Regions from separate parts of the Streptomyces parvus genome, predicted to be linked through region 1. Evidence: predicted binding sites of a transcription regulator. Region 1 holds the regulator's gene; the other holds the start of a gene.
What was found. The regulator HrcA, encoded in region 1, represses chaperone genes, less so after heat shock. The targets are predictions, from matches to a motif close to TTNGCACTCNGNNNNNCNGAGTGCNAA.

Region 1 (7,821 bases):
CACGATCGGATACCGGCAGAGATCGGTCAACTCGGAGGACATGTGCGCATCGTGCCACGTCCCGCGCACGGGGCCGAATCAGCCAGCCGACGGGCTGACCGGTTCTCCCGCCGAACGCCGCACCGCCCGCCGGTGGAGAACCGGCGGGCGGTGCGGCGAAAGGCCAAAAGCGGTTCAGCGGCCGTTGAACGCGTCCTTCAGACGGGAGAAGAGACCCTGCTGACCTGGCTGGAATTGACCCAGGGGTCGCTCCTCACCGCGCAGAACGGCCAGCTCCCGCAGCAGCCGCTCCTGCTCGGGGTCGAGTTTGGACGGGGTGATCACCTCGACGTGCACGATCAGGTCGCCCCGGCCGCCACCGCGCAGATGCGTGATCCCGCGTCCGTGCAGGGGCACGGACTGGCCGGACTGGGTGCCGGGCCGGATGTCGATCTCCTCCAGGCCGTCCAGCGTCTCCAGCGGGCACTTGGTGCCGAGGGCCGCGGCCGTCATGGGGATGGTGACCGTGCAGTGCAGGTCGTCGCCGCGCCGCTGGAAGACGGAGTGCGGCAGCTCGTGGATCTCCACGTACAGGTCGCCGGGCGGGCCGCCGCCGGGGCCGACCTCGCCCTCTCCGGCGAGCTGGATGCGGGTGCCGTTGTCGACGCCCGCGGGGATCTTGACCGTGAGCGTGCGGCGCGAGCGGATGCGGCCGTCGCCGGCGCACTCGGGGCACGGGGTGGGCACGACGGTGCCGAAGCCCTGGCACTGCGGGCAGGGCCGCGAGGTCATGACCTGGCCCAGGAAGGACCGGGTGACCTGCGAGACCTCACCGCGTCCGCGACACATGTCACAGGTCTGGGCCGAGGTGCCGGGGGCCGCGCCCTCGCCGCTGCAGGTGTTGCAGACGACGGCCGTGTCGACCTGGATGTCCTTGGTGGTGCCGAAGGCCGCCTCGTTGAGGTCGATCTCCAGCCGGATCATGGCGTCCTGGCCGCGCCGGGTCCGCGAACGGGGCCCGCGCTGCGCGGCGTTGCCGAAGAAGGCGTCCATGATGTCGGAGAAGTTGCCGAAGCCGCCGGCTCCGAAACCGCCCGCACCGCCGCCGCCTCCGCCGTTCGCGGAGAGCGGGTCGCCGCCGAGGTCGTAGACCTGCTTCTTCTGCGGGTCGGAGAGCACCTCGTAAGCGGCGTTGATCTCCTTGAACCGCTCCTGGGTCTTCGGGTCCGGGTTGACATCCGGGTGCAGCTCGCGGGCGAGCCGACGGAATGCCTTCTTGATCTCGTCCTGAGATGCGTCGCGGCGCACGCCGAGTACGGCGTAGTAGTCCGTGGCCACTTACGACTCCGCCAGGATCTGTCCGACGTAACGTGCCACTGCGCGTACCGCTCCCATCGTTCCGGGGTAGTCCATGCGGGTCGGTCCGACCACGCCGAGTTTGGCGACTGCCTCGTCGCCCGAACCGTAGCCGACCGCGACGACGGACGTGGAGTTGAGCCCCTCGTGGGCGTTCTCGTGCCCGATCCGTACGGTCATGCCGGAGTCCGTGGCCTCACCGAGCAGCTTCAACAGGACGACCTGCTCCTCCAGTGCTTCCAGCACCGGCCGGATCATCACCGGGAAGTCGTGTCCGAAGCGGGTGAGGTTGGAGGTGCCGCCGATCATCAGCCGCTCCTCCGTCTCCTCGACCAGGGTTTCGAGGAGGGTGGAAAGAACCGTGGAAACCGTCCCCCGGTCCTCGCTGTCGAAGGATTCCGGCAGCTCCTGCACCAGGCGCGGGACATCCGCGAAGCGGCGTCCGACGACCCGGCTGTTGAGCCGGGCCCGCAGATCCGCGAGCGATGTCTCACCGAACGGCGCAGGGCAGTCGATCATACGCTGTTCGACCCGGCCGGTGTCCGTGATCAGGACGAGCATCAACCGGGCGGGGGCGAGCGAGAGCAGCTCCACGTGCCGCACCGTCGAGCGGGTGAGCGAGGGGTACTGCACGACCGCGACCTGCCGGGTCAGCTGCGCGAGCAGCCGCACCGTCCGGCCGACCACGTCGTCGAGGTCGACCGCGCCGTCGAGGAAGTTCTGGATGGCCCGGCGCTCGGGCGAGGACAGCGGCTTGACGCCCGCGAGCTTGTCGACGAAGAGGCGGTACCCCTTGTCGGTGGGGATGCGCCCCGCGCTCGTGTGCGGCTGGGCGATGAAGCCCTCGTCCTCCAGCACCGCCATGTCGTTGCGGACGGTGGCAGGCGAGACTCCCAGCCGGTGCCGCTCGGTCAGCGCCTTGGAGCCGACGGGCTCCTCGGTGCCGACGTAGTCCTGGACGATGGCGCGCAGCACTTCGAGTCTGCGTTCGCTCAGCATCGCGCACACCTCCAGATGTATGTCTCCGGTCTCCGACTGGCACTCGGCGCGTACGAGTGCCAGCAATCCCGTCGTCAGTGTACGGGGGTGGGGTGGGGCCTGGGCAAGGGCGACCGGCCGCACCGCCACGGGACCGCGCAGGTCGTTGCCGATAGCGTCCTGGTATGGACGTCGCTTGGGAAGACTTCGGGTGGGAGCGGTTGGGCAACGGTGTCGGCCGGCGGCGGCTCCCGGGCTGGGACGCCACCGTCGCGCTGGTCGCCGGTGCGGAGGGGGTGCTGCTGTACGACACGGGTTCGACCCTGCGCGAGGGCGTGGAACTGCGGCGGCAGGCCGAGGCGCTGCTCGGACGCAGGGTGACGCATATCGCACTGAGCCACCCCCATTTCGATCATGTGCTGGGCACGGCGGCGTTCGCCGGGGTGCGGGTGTACGGCTCCGCGGGCCTGACCGCCCTGCTGCGGGAGGAGGAGCAGGGGCTGTACGCGTCGGCCGTGCGCCATGGCGTCGGCGAGGACGAGGCGGCCCGGTCGGCGGACACGCTGGTGGTCCCGCACCACGAGGTGTGCGGCGAGCGGAGGCTCGACCTGGGCGGCGGCCGCCGGGTGCTGCTGGCCGATCTCGGCCCCGCCCACAGCAGCCACGACCTCGCGGTGCTGGTGCCGGGCTCGGACGGCGAGCCTCCGGTGGTGCTCTGCGGCGATCTGGTCGAGGAGTCGGGCGATCCGCAGGCGGGCCCGGACGCGGTCCCCGCGCGCTGGCCGGCCGCGCTGGAGAGGCTGCTGGAGCTGGGGGGCGAGGACGCGCTGTACGTACCGGGGCACGGGGCGGTGGTGGACGCGGCGTTCGTCCGGGCACAACGGGCGGCGCTGGCGGAGCGGTTCGCGATGGTGTGAGGATCTCCGCGGCGGCGTGAGGTTCTTCACGGCGGCGGGCCGATTATCGTCGGGCCATGCGCAGCTACCAGCCGGACCTGACCCCGCCGTGGAAGCGGTCCGCCCCCGTGCCCGAGGTGCCCGCCGAACCCGATCTGGTCGTGGAGGAGGTCGCCACCGGCTTCTGCGGGGCGGTGATCCGCTGCGAGAAGACGGCCCAGGGGCCGACGGTGACCCTGGAGGACCGGTTCGGCAAGCACCGGGTGTTCCCGATGGAACCGCGCGGCTTCCTGCTGGAGGGCAAGGTCGTCACGCTGGTGCGCCCGGGTCCCGGCGGTCCGGTGCGCCCCACGCGTACGGCATCCGGATCGGTGGCGGTGCCCGGCGCGCGGGCCCGGGTGGCGCGGGCCGGGCGGATCTACGTGGAGGGCCGGCACGACGCGGAACTGGTGGAGCGGGTGTGGGGCGACGACCTGCGCATCGAGGGCGTGGTCGTGGAGTACCTGGAGGGCGTCGACGACCTTCCGGCGATCGTCGGGGAGTTCGGGCCGGGGCCGGACGCGCGGCTCGGGGTGCTGGTGGACCATCTGGTGCCCGGCTCCAAGGAGTCCCGGATCGCGGCTCAGGTGACCGGTGACCACGTGCTGGTGGTGGGGCACCCCTACATCGACGTGTGGGAGGCGGTGAAGCCGTCCTCGGTGGGGATCGACGCCTGGCCGGTGGTGCCGAGGGGCCAGGACTGGAAGACGGGTGTGTGCCGGGCGCTGGGGTGGCCGGAGAACACCGGGGCCGCCTGGCAGCACATTCTGTCGAAGGTCCGCAGCTACAAGGACCTGGAACCCCAACTGCTGGGCCGGGTAGAGGAATTGATCGACTTCGTCACCCTTCCGGACTGATGTCCCCGGGCCGAGGACGGTCCGTCCCGGACGATCACGTACCGATCTCTATGAATGCCTGCGTCCCACACGCACCATCGGTTATTGAGGGGTACCGAGGGGGAGAACGGGCCGGCGGTTCACGGGGGAAGGGCACGGGGCGATGGCGCGCGAGGTCTGGCGGGACAGTGCGGAGAACGAGGCGGCTTCGGCCGTCTTCCACCTGATGCAGCAGTTGATCGACCGGTACCGGGTCAACCGGCCGGTGATGCCGCTCGTGGTGGCCCAGGCGGCGGACGCCGGGGCCGGGCCGGAGATCGACGCGCGGGTGGAGCAGCTCGTGCATCAGGTGCACCGGGCCAACGAGTTACGCCGGGTGCCGGTGCGGCTGCTCGACGGCGCGGGGGCGACTCCGTACGAGGCGGCGCTCGACATGGTGCGCACGCTCTCCGAGAAGCCGTGGGAGACCCGGGAGAACACCCAGTACAAGAACTTCTCCTTCCCGCGCTCGCGGCTGCTCGGGGCGATCGAGCAGGCCACCGCGACGGTGGTCGAACAGTCCGGCGGCGACCCCTCCGAGGTCCGTGAGGAAAGGATTCTGGAGCAGTTGAGCCGGTTGCGCTGGCGGTCCGGCCGACCGCGCGGGGGGACCCGGTGGGACGCGCTGCGGCAGTCGGTGCGGCCCGAGACGTTCGTCGGGGCGCTCTTCATCGCGCTGCTCAGCGTGTTGCTCGGGGAGATCGACTGGCTGCTGACGGCCCTGGTGGCGGCGGTCGCGCTGATCGGGCTCGCCGCGGTGGGCCTGGCGAGCCGGGCCGCGCCGCCGCTGCTGTGGCTGCGCCGGGCCAGTCGCTGGTTCGCCACCACCTCCTCGCTGGCCGCGTCCAGCACGGGCTATCCGTCGGACGGCTGGTCGTGGTTCTCGCCGAGCGGGTCGTGGCGGGTGATCCGGGCGCGGGCGGCGGCGGTCGCGGAGCGGGTGGCGGACGCGGGGACGGGCGACGAGCACGCGCGCCAGTTCCACCTGGAGCTGCGGGTGCAGGCGCTGCTGGAGGATCTGCGGCACAACTACCGCCCGCACTCCCTGGACTGGCGGCGCAGCAAGCGCACGGTCCCGCCGGTGGTGTTCCTGCCCCGGGCCACGCAGGACAACGGCGGCATCCTGCTGATCAACGCGATCAACAACGTACGGTCGCGGCGCAGTGAGGTCGATCCGCTGCTGCTGCTCGCCTCGCTGCCGGCCTCCGAGATCATGCGGCACACCCCGCCGCTGCCGCCGGAGCGGCCCGGTCCGGGGGCGCCGACCGGTTCGTCCGGGGCGCGGGCCCGCTACGAGCGCTGGGTGGACGATCTGAGCCTGGGCCAGTCGCCGGTGGCCGCGGCGACCCTGGCGTGGGTGCTTCTGCTGCCGCTGTCCACCGAGAAGCTGACCCATGAGCACGCGCACGCCCAGCTCGTCACCCACCGGGTGCGGCGGACCTGGGCGTGGTGGGTGATGTCGCGGGCGACGATCGCCGCGGCCGTCGTGGGCTCGCTGCTGGGGGCGTTCCTGTGGGCCGGGCACTGGCGCGACACGTACTGCCACGGACCGCTGACCGACCGGAACACGGACGCGATCTGGCAGGGGCCGGCCGGCGACCGGGAGTGCGTGGGGGTGGCGACCGCGCCCGAGGTGCTCTTCGCGCGGGGCAACGACCTGGAGCTGAACGGGGCGGGCAAGGGCATCACGTTCGAGCGGATCGAGCAGGCGATCCGCGAGGAGAACGACGACATCGAGGCGGGCGACGCGTATGTGACGGTCGTGTACGCCGGCCCGCTCACCGCCACGGGCAAGGACCGGGAGGCGACCCGCAAGGGGCTGGAGGAGCTGACCGGGGTCTACCTCCAGCAGCGGGCGGTGAACAAGACGGTGCGCCGGTCGGTGAAGCTGCGGGTGCTGACCGCCAACGGCGGCGAGGACATGCTGCGGCAGCTCACCGCCGTGGAGAAGATCATCGAGGTGGCCCGGCGGGATCCGACGGTGGTCGGGGTGGTCGGTCTCGGCCGGAACACCCAGGAGAGCGAGAAGGCGACGAAGCTGCTCCGGGAGGCCGGACTGCCGGTGGTGAACACCACGAACTCCAGCAGCGACCTGCCCCGCGAGTACCCGAACTACTTCGGCCTCGCGGCGACGGACGAGGAGCAGACGCATGTGCTCGGTCTTGTCGCCCGGCAGATCGCGAAGGGCCTCGACCGCCCGCACGCGATCGTGCTGTCGCGCGAGGACCGCAACGGGGACCTGGACCGGTACACCGCCGAGCAGCGGGAGGCGGGCCGCAAGATGCTTCAGGACGCGGGTTTCGAGCCGGGGAAGGACGTGACGTACGACCTGGCGGGCGGGGCGAGCCTGAACACTCCGCTGACGACCATCTGCCAGGCCGAGCGGGTTCCCGACGCGCTGTACTTCGCGGGGCGGGTCGAGGACGTACCGACGCTGATGCGGGGCCTGTCCGAGACCACCGGGTGCTCGGACCGGCGGATGACGGTGTTCACCGGGGACGATCTGACGAAGGGGACGTTCGACGACTCCACGTCCATCGCGGCCAACGTCACGCTCTACCACTCCTCGCTCGCTCCGCTGGACCGGGGGAAGAACCTCGGCTTCTACGGGGACGCGTACCGCACCCTGCGGCGGCTGCACCCCGAGGGCGAGGTCACCGCGCTGGTCTCGGGGCGTCCGGCGTACGAGGACGATCTGTTCGCCAGCGGACAGACCGTGATCTCCTACAGCGCCACGGCCGCCCTGTACGACGCGGCGGCGCGCGGCGACAAGCGGCGGAGCGCGGCGGAGACGTGGGCGACGCTGCACACGGTGGACCTGAACAACATGCCGACGGGGACGATCTCGTTCAGCCGGGCGCGGTCCTCGGTCTCGGACAATGTGCACGGCCTCAACATCGTCAAGGTGGTCCGGCCGGGGCCGAGCGCGGAGCGGACCCTGGTCTGCGGCAAGCCCGCCGGGGTGGCCCCGCCGCTGACGGCGAAGGACTGCAAGCCGTGAGGGCTTCGCCCCCGGGCTCGGTCGACGCACGGTGAGGGCTTCGCCCCGGGGGCTCAGTCGACCAGGTCGCGGACGACGGCGTCGGCGAGGAGCCGCCCGCGCAGGGTGAGGACCGCGCGGCCCTTCACGTACGGTTCCGGCTCCAGCAGTCCGTCGGTCAGGGCGCGGCGGGAGGCGGCGAGACCGTCGGGTTTCAGGAGGTCCAGCGGGCAGCCCTCGCGCAGCCGCAGCTCCAGCAGGATGCGCTCGACCCGGCGGTCCTCCTCGGCGAGGATCTCGCGGCCCGCGCCGGGCGACTTGCCCTCGGCGAGCGCCTGGGCGTACGCGCCGGGGTGCTTCACGTTCCACCAGCGCACGCCGCCGACGTGGCTGTGGGCGCCGGGGCCCGCGCCCCACCAGTCGGCGCCGCGCCAGTACAGCTCGTTGTGCAGGCAGCGGCCGGCCTCGGTGGTGGCCCAGTTGGAGACCTCGTACCAGTGGAACCCGGCGGCGGCGAAGGCCTCGTCCGCGATGAGATAGCGGTCGGCGTGGGCGTCGTCGTCGGTCATCGGGATCTCACCGCGCCGGATGCGGCGGGCGAGCTGGGTGCCCTCCTCGACGATCAGGGCGTACGCCGACACGTGGTCGGGGCCCGCGCCGATCGCGGCGTCCAGGGTGGACCGCCAGTCGTCGTCGGACTCGCCGGGGGTGCCGTAGA
Region 2 (7,821 bases), 1.8 Mb from region 1:
GGGTCGGACCGCACATAAACGCCTGGATCGAAGATCCAGCGCCATAGAGCTCATCCAGAGGGACTGAGGGAACGGCCCGTTGAAGTCCCGGCAACCCTCCTGCCGACCGCGAGGTCACGGTGGGGAAGGTGCCAATTCCGTCTTGCGGCGAAATGCGTCGTGAGGAAGATGAGGAGAAAGGGCCTCCGCCATCATGGCTGTTCAGACCGTCGCAGGTAATGCCACCACCGCTTCCCCGGACCTCGGTCCCGCCGCGGCGCTTTCCTGCCGCGAGTGCGGCGAGCGTTTCGAGCTCGGCCCCCTTTTCGCCTGTGCGTCCTGTTTCGGGCCGCTCGAAGTGGCCTACGACCTGCCCGCCGGCTCGCCCGAGGAGCTGCGCAAGCGCATCGAGGCCGGTCCGGACAACATCTGGCGCTACGCCCCGCTGCTGCCCGTCCCCGCCGACGTCGCGGACAAGCCCAACCTGAACCCCGGCTTCACCAAGCTGGTCAAGGCCGACAACCTCGCCCGTGAGCTGGGCGTCACCGGCGGCCTGTACGTGAAGGACGACTCCGGCAACCCGACGCACTCCTTCAAGGACCGCGTCGTCGCGATCGCCGTCGAGGCCGCCCGCGCCTTCGGTTTCACCACCCTCTCCTGCTCCTCCACGGGCAACCTGGCCGGAGCCGTCGGCGCCGCCGCCGCCCGCGCCGGACTGCGCTCCTGCGTGTTCATCCCGCACGACCTGGAGCAGGGCAAGGTCGTCATGGCCGCGGTGTACGGCGGTGAACTGGTCGGTATCGAGGGCAACTACGACGACGTCAACCGCTTCTGCTCCGAGCTCATCGGCGACCCGCTCGGCGAGGGCTGGGGCTTCGTCAACGTCAACCTCCGCCCGTACTACGGCGAGGGCTCCAAGACGCTGGCGTACGAGATCTGCGAGCAGCTCGGCTGGCGGCTGCCCGACCAGATCGTCATCCCGATCGCGTCCGGCTCGCAGCTCACGAAGATCGACAAGGGCCTCCAGGAGCTGATCAGGCTCGGCCTGGTCGAGGACCGGCCGTACAAGATCTTCGGCGCCCAGGCCGAGGGCTGCTCCCCGGTCTCCACGGCCTTCAAGGCCGGTCACGACGTCGTCCGGCCCCAGAAGCCGAACACCATCGCCAAGTCGCTGGCCATCGGCAACCCGGCCGACGGCCCCTACGTCCTCGACATCGCCCGGCGCACCGGCGGCGCGGTGGAGGACGTCACCGACGAGCAGGTCGTCGACGCGATCAAGCTGCTGGCCCGCACCGAGGGCATCTTCGGCGAGACGGCGGGCGGGGTGACGCTCGGCGTGACGAAGAAGCTCATCGAGGCCGGTGCCATCGACCCGACGCTCACCACCGTCGTCGTCAACACCGGTGACGGCCTCAAGACGCTCGACGCGGTCTCGGCCACCTCCCAGGCCACGGCCACGATCAAGCCGAGCCTGGACGCGTTCCGCGCCGCGGGCCTCGGCACCGCCTGACGACCACCCCGCAACGAAGGAAGAAGGGCACCACCATGAGCGTCAAGGTCCGCATCCCCACCATCCTCCGTACGTACACGGGCGGCCAGGCCGAGGTCCCGGCGGAGGGCGCGAAGCTCTCCGAGGTCATCGAGTCCCTGGAGAAGGACCACCCGGGCATCGCCGCCCGCGTCCTGGACGACCAGGGCAAGCTGCGCCGCTTCGTGAACGTGTACGTCAACGACGACGACGTGCGCTTCGAGGGGGGTCTGGACGCGGCCACCCCGGACGGCGCCGGCGTCTCGATCATCCCCGCGGTGGCCGGCGGCTGCTGAACCGCCCGGTGAGTCCCCACCGCACCTGCGTGTGACCCCCGTTGCCCCCTCCGCGAGAGAAGCGGAGGGGGCAATTCTGCATGGTTGAGCGCGGTACAGTTGGGGAAGGCCCATCCGCTGCCCGTGCCGCCCGCATATGAGAATGCGCCCGGCCCCGATAAGAAGCAGCCAAAGTGCGTGAACCTCTTGTGGCATAAGTGCCCTTTGCCTGGCCCGACTTGCCCGTAAATCTCAGCAAACCCGCATATTCGCGTGTTCCTCCGGGCTCAGAATTCTCGTCCGATTGACCTGTTGCAGAGGGCAGTTGGGCGGATACATTCGGCCGCGGTCGACGCGCTGCGGCGCCGCGCACCCTCTCCTGTCGGAGGGTGAGTTCCGACCCGGGGCCGCGAAGTGCGGTCCCGTGCAAGGGCCAGTAATAGGGGAGTTAGGCATGGCTCAGGGCACCGTCAAGTGGTTCAACGCGGAGAAGGGGTACGGCTTCATCGCGGTCGACGGTGGTGCGGATGTTTTCGTCCACTACAGCGCGATCCAGATGGACGGGTACCGCACCCTCGAAGAGGGTCAGCGAGTTGAATTCGAGATCTCGCAGGGCCAGAAGGGGCCCCAGGCCGACATGGTCAAGCTCGCCGTCGGCTGAGCTCGGCGCGGTCGTCCGACGACACCACTCACGCACGTAGGGCCCGACCCCGGGATCAGGGGATCGGGCCCTACGCGCGTCCGGGTGCGGGCGGCGGCCGCGACCCGGTACCGGCAGGGCTTCGCGCCCCTCGACCGCATGGCGGGCACTGGCCGAAGGCGCTTGCACTCTCGGGGGTCGAGTGCTAATCATTGGCGTTAGCACTCTCCAGGTGAGAGTGACAGAACTTGGATCGGGCCGGTGAGGCCCGCAGGTGCGATGGGGCAAGGAACCATCGCACGCGCAGGCCGTCCGTCGCGGGCGCCTCCCGGTCCGGAGAAATCCACCCCTGTCCGGGAGGACCACTTCACATGGCCAAGATCATCGCGTTCGACGAGGAGGCACGGCGCGGTCTCGAGCGCGGGATGAACCAGCTCGCCGACGCCGTCAAGGTCACCCTCGGCCCCAAGGGCCGCAACGTCGTCCTCGAGAAGAAGTGGGGCGCGCCCACGATCACCAACGATGGTGTTTCCATCGCCAAGGAGATCGAGCTCGAGGACCCGTACGAGAAGATCGGTGCGGAGCTGGTCAAGGAGGTCGCCAAGAAGACGGACGACGTCGCCGGCGACGGTACGACCACCGCCACCGTTCTCGCCCAGGCCCTCGTCCGCGAGGGTCTGCGCAACGTAGCCGCCGGCGCCAACCCGATGGCCCTCAAGCGCGGTATCGAGAAGGCCGTCGAGGCCGTCTCCGCCGCTCTGCTGGAGCAGGCCAAGGACGTGGAGACCAAGGAGCAGATCGCTTCGACCGCCTCCATCTCCGCCGCCGACACCGAGATCGGCGCCAAGATCGCCGAGGCGATGGACAAGGTCGGCAAGGAAGGCGTCATCACCGTCGAGGAGTCCCAGACCTTCGGTCTGGAGCTGGAGCTCACCGAGGGTATGCGCTTCGACAAGGGCTACATCTCGGCGTACTTCGCCACCGACATGGAGCGTATGGAGGCGTCGCTCGACGACCCGTACATCCTGATCGTCAACTCGAAGATCGGCAGCGTCAAGGACCTGATCCCGCTGCTGGAGAAGGTCATGCAGTCGGGCAAGCCCCTGCTGATCATCGCCGAGGACGTCGAGGGCGAGGCGCTCTCCACCCTGGTCGTCAACAAGATCAAGGGCACGTTCAAGTCCGTCGCCGTCAAGGCTCCGGGCTTCGGCGACCGCCGCAAGGCCATGCTCGCGGACATCGCCATCCTCACCGGCGGCACCGTGATCTCCGAGGAGGTCGGTCTCAAGCTGGAGAACGCCGGCCTGGACCTGCTCGGCCGCGCCCGCAAGGTCGTCATCACCAAGGACGAGACGACGATCGTCGACGGCGCCGGTGACAGCGACCAGGTTCAGGGCCGCGTCAACCAGATCCGAGCCGAGATCGAGAACTCCGACTCGGACTACGACCGCGAGAAGCTCCAGGAGCGCCTCGCGAAGCTGGCCGGCGGCGTGGCCGTCATCAAGGCCGGCGCCGCCACCGAGGTGGAGCTCAAGGAGCGCAAGCACCGCATCGAGGACGCGGTGCGCAACGCCAAGGCCGCCGTCGAGGAGGGCATCGTCGCCGGTGGTGGCGTGGCTCTGCTCCAGGCCTCGGCCGTCTTCGAGAAGCTCGACCTCACGGGCGACGAGGCGACCGGCGCCAACGCCGTGAAGCTCGCGCTGGAGGCCCCGCTCAAGCAGATCGCCGTCAACGGTGGTCTGGAGGGTGGCGTCGTCGTGGAGAAGGTCCGCAACCTGCCGATCGGTCACGGCCTCAACGCCGCGACCGGCGAGTACGTCGACATGATCGCCGAGGGCATCCTCGACCCGGCGAAGGTCACGCGCTCCGCCCTGCAGAACGCCGCGTCCATCGCCGCGCTGTTCCTCACCACCGAGGCCGTCATCGCCGACAAGCCCGAGAAGGCCGGCGCGGCCGCTCCGGGCGGCATGCCGGGCGGTGACATGGACTTCTGATCGGCTCCCGGTTCACGCCGGGTCGATCGATCGAAGCTCCGCGTACGTCCCACAGGGGCGGCATCTCCTTCACGGGGGATGCCGCCCCTGTGGCGTGTCCGGGTTCCCCGGGGCCGTGCCCGGGCCCCGGGGACGATGGCGTGAGGGGGTGCGGCCGGTCGGTCGCGCGGGGACCGCGTGGCCGAATGACCACTTGCCGCGGCCGCTCCCGTACGGCAGCACTTTCCGGCGCGACTGTGCCGAGGGCGGTGGCGCGCCCGCGGTCCCTGGGGTAGAGCGGCCGTGGAGCCCGCGCCGAGGCCCGTTCCCGCCGGTTCGCCGGGTCCGCCGACGGCCGCTCCCCGTCGTGCCAGCTCACCGCCCGGCCCGGCGGCGCCTTCAGTCATTGGTCCAGTCCACCGAGCGCCCCCGCCCGGGTCGTGTGCGACTGCACAGGGCGGTCGGAGGGTTGCCCCGGCCGGGGGCCGCGGTATCCCGAATCGGCCCGCCCCCGATCTCGGCGCTCGCGCTATCCGGCCAACTTCGCACGGTAAGTCGGAATCATGCGTACCGGTTCAACAGCCGGACATGATGGCTCTGGTGTTCGCAGGGTGAACACCAGTCGCACCAATAACTCCAGTTATGCAGAGCCCTTTGGGCATAACGGTCGTCAACCGCGCAGAAGGGAAGGTGTCATGAAGCAGCAGAAGCAGCAGAAGAAGGCTTACGTGAAGCCGTCGATGCACCAGCAGGGCGACTTCTCGAAGAAGACCGCCGGCTACTTCGTCGGCTCGTACAAGGAGTACTGGACCCGGCGCATCATCTGATCCGCCGATCCGATCCCTGCGCAGCGCGTGAGAACTTCCGAAAGGTGAAGATGCCCGGTCAGTTGCGTGACTACTTCGTCGTCCTGCCGGACAGCGCGGCGGGAGCGGCAGCGGCCGGGCAGCTTCCCGTGCCGGAAGCGGCCGCCGGGCGGTCCTCCGCGCCGGAAGCCACCGGGCCCGCCCGGGAGGCGGGCGACACCCTGACCGTCGCCCATCCCTCGGGCCGGCCCTGGGTCGTCGCCCGTCCGCTGGTGCGCAGGGTCAGCCACCTCGCGCGAGGCGAGGACGCCCTCGTCCTCATCGGCCCGGACCGCGTCCCCGAGGCCGTGCTCGCCCGGATCCTGGAAGGCGCCCGCGACCGGACCGGCCTGGAGCGCCGCCTCGCCCGGCTGCCCGGCCTCTACCACGTGGTCGCCCGGCTGTCCGGGGAGAGCTGGATCCGGGGCACCGCCACCGGACTCCGCCGCATCTACCACGCCCGGCACCCCGCGGCCGGAACCATCGCCTCCGACCGCCCCGCCGTCCTGGCCCGCCTGATCGGCGCCCCCCTGGACGAGAGCGCGCTGGCGCTCCGGCTGCTGGACTTCCTGCCGCACCCCCTGAGCCGCCGCGCCGTGTGGCGGGGCGTCCACGAGACCGGCGCCGGGTACGGCCTGGCCCTGCCCGTCGCAGTACCGGGCACGGCCGCCGTCCCCCATCCCGCGGAGCACCGCTGGTGGGAGCCGCCGCCCGGGGAACTGCCCCTGGCGGAGGGGGCCCGCAGGGCCGCGGACGCCATCGCGGCCTCCGTACGGGCCCATGTCGGCGGCCTGGACCGGATCAGCTGCGAACTCTCCGGCGGCCTGGACTCCACCGTCCTCGCCTTCGCCGCCCGGGAGACCGGCCCCGCGTCGCTGTCCCTCCTGACGGTGGCCGCCCGGGACCGCTACAGCGAGGACGAGACCTGGGCGCGCAGGGCGGTCGAGGCGGCACGGAACACGGCCGCGACCGCCGTGAACGGCCACACCGCCCTGGACCACCACGTCATCCCCGCCGACGACGCCCCCTACTTCTACGCCGATCTCGCCTCCACCGCGGCCGAGTTGAACGACGAACCGCTCCCCGTCGCCCCCGGCCGGGCCCGTGCGGAACTGCTCCTCGGCCGCGCCCGTGCCACCGGCTCCCGCTACCACCTCACCGGCTACGGCGGCGACGAGATCTTCCTCGGCCTGCCCCACGCCTACCAGGACCTCTTCCACGGCAACCCGTTCACCGCCTGGAGCCACCTCGGCGGCCTGCGCCACCAGCTCGGCTGGCCGTTCCTGCCGACCCTGAAGGCCCTGCTGGACCGTTCGGCGTTCCCCCGCTGGATCGCCGGGGCGGTCACCGCCGAACCCCAGCCCGTCGCCCGGACCCCGCTGCTCTCCTGGGGCGTACGGCAGTCCCTGCACCCCTGGCTCACCGAGCACGCGAACACCCTGATCGCCGGGGAGTTCCGGACCGCCGCCGAGCACGCCGAACCGATCGACCCGTGGCGGGGACGGCACGCGGACATCGACGGCGTACGGATGGGAGCCCGGCACTTCCAGGCGATGGAGGACATCGGCATGACGATCGGGCTGCCGGTCGCCGCGCCCTTCTACGACGACCGGGTCCTGGAGGCGACCCTCGCCGTACGCCTCCCTGAGCGCATCAGCCCCTGGCGCTACAAGCCGCTGCTCGTCGAGGCGATGCGCGGGGTGGTGCCCGACGCGCTGCCGGCCCGGACGACGAAGGACCACATGGCCTCCGACGAACACCAGGGCCTGCGCGAACACGCGGCGGAACTGACCGAGTTGTGGACCGGCTCCCGCCTCGCCGAACACGGCCTGGTCGACGCCCGCCACCTGCTCCGACTGGCGGCCGAACCCTTCTCACCGGTCCTGGTCGAACACTCCATCAGCTCCACCGTGGCCGGGGAGACCTGGCTCCGCACGGCCGAGAACGCCTGGCCCACACCCCGGCCGACCCCCACGACCACCCCCAGCGAGGCAACCCTGTGAAGCTCAGAAAAGGCATCGCCGTCACGACCACCGAGTACGGCGGCGTCCTCCTCGACGAGAAGAGCGGCAGCTACTGGCAGTTGAACGACACCGGCGTCATCGTCGTCGAGACCCTCGCGGCCGGCCGCGCCCCCGGGGCCGCCGTCGACCGGATCGTCGCCGAGTTCGACGTCGAGCGCGCCGAGGCCGAGTCGGACGTCGCGGAGCTGACCCGCCGGCTCGTCGAGGCGAAGATCGTGCGCCCATGACCACCGAGATGACGATGCCGCGCAGTGGCGCCGGAGCGGGCGGGGTGCGGCTGCGGACCGCCATCGCCGCCGCGATCGTCCTGGCCCGGCTCAAGCCCGGCCGGCTGCGCCGGGTGCTGGCCCGGTGTTCCCGGGGCGCGCGCCCGGCCTCGTACGCCGAGACGCTGGAGGTGCTGGAGGCGGTCGTCGCCGGCAGCCCCCGCTGCGCGAGCCGTTACGGCTGCCTGCCCCGGTCCGTGGCCGTCGCCCTGGCGTGCCGGCTCTCCGGTGTCTGGCCCGACTGGTGCGCGGGGGTGTGGGCGTCCCCGCCGTTCTCCCCGCACGCCTGGG

Region 2: the regulator HrcA is predicted to act here: its motif matches at 2,605-2,631, upstream of groL (chaperonin GroEL).

What each region holds. Positions count from the first base shown of each region.
Region 1 is NZ_CP135079.1:2,018,985-2,026,805, forward strand. Features, by position in the region: gene RNL97_RS10060 (nitronate monooxygenase) at 1-42, opposite strand, end outside; gene dnaJ (molecular chaperone DnaJ) at 175-1,317, opposite strand; gene hrcA (heat-inducible transcriptional repressor HrcA) at 1,318-2,334, opposite strand; gene RNL97_RS10075 (MBL fold metallo-hydrolase) at 2,499-3,230, shown strand; gene RNL97_RS10080 (DUF3097 domain-containing protein) at 3,287-4,105, shown strand; gene RNL97_RS10085 (ABC transporter substrate-binding protein) at 4,248-7,124, shown strand; gene hemW (radical SAM family heme chaperone HemW) at 7,178-7,821, opposite strand, start outside.
Region 2 is NZ_CP135079.1:3,838,043-3,845,863, forward strand. Features, by position in the region: SAM riboswitch class I at 48-175, shown strand; gene thrC (threonine synthase) at 194-1,489, shown strand; gene RNL97_RS18300 (MoaD/ThiS family protein) at 1,525-1,803, shown strand; gene RNL97_RS18305 (cold-shock protein) at 2,237-2,443, shown strand; gene groL (chaperonin GroEL) at 2,794-4,416, shown strand; gene RNL97_RS18315 (keywimysin-related RiPP) at 5,091-5,222, shown strand; gene RNL97_RS18320 (asparagine synthase-related protein) at 5,273-7,243, shown strand; gene RNL97_RS18325 (lasso peptide biosynthesis PqqD family chaperone) at 7,240-7,491, shown strand; gene RNL97_RS18330 (lasso peptide biosynthesis B2 protein) at 7,488-7,821, shown strand, end outside.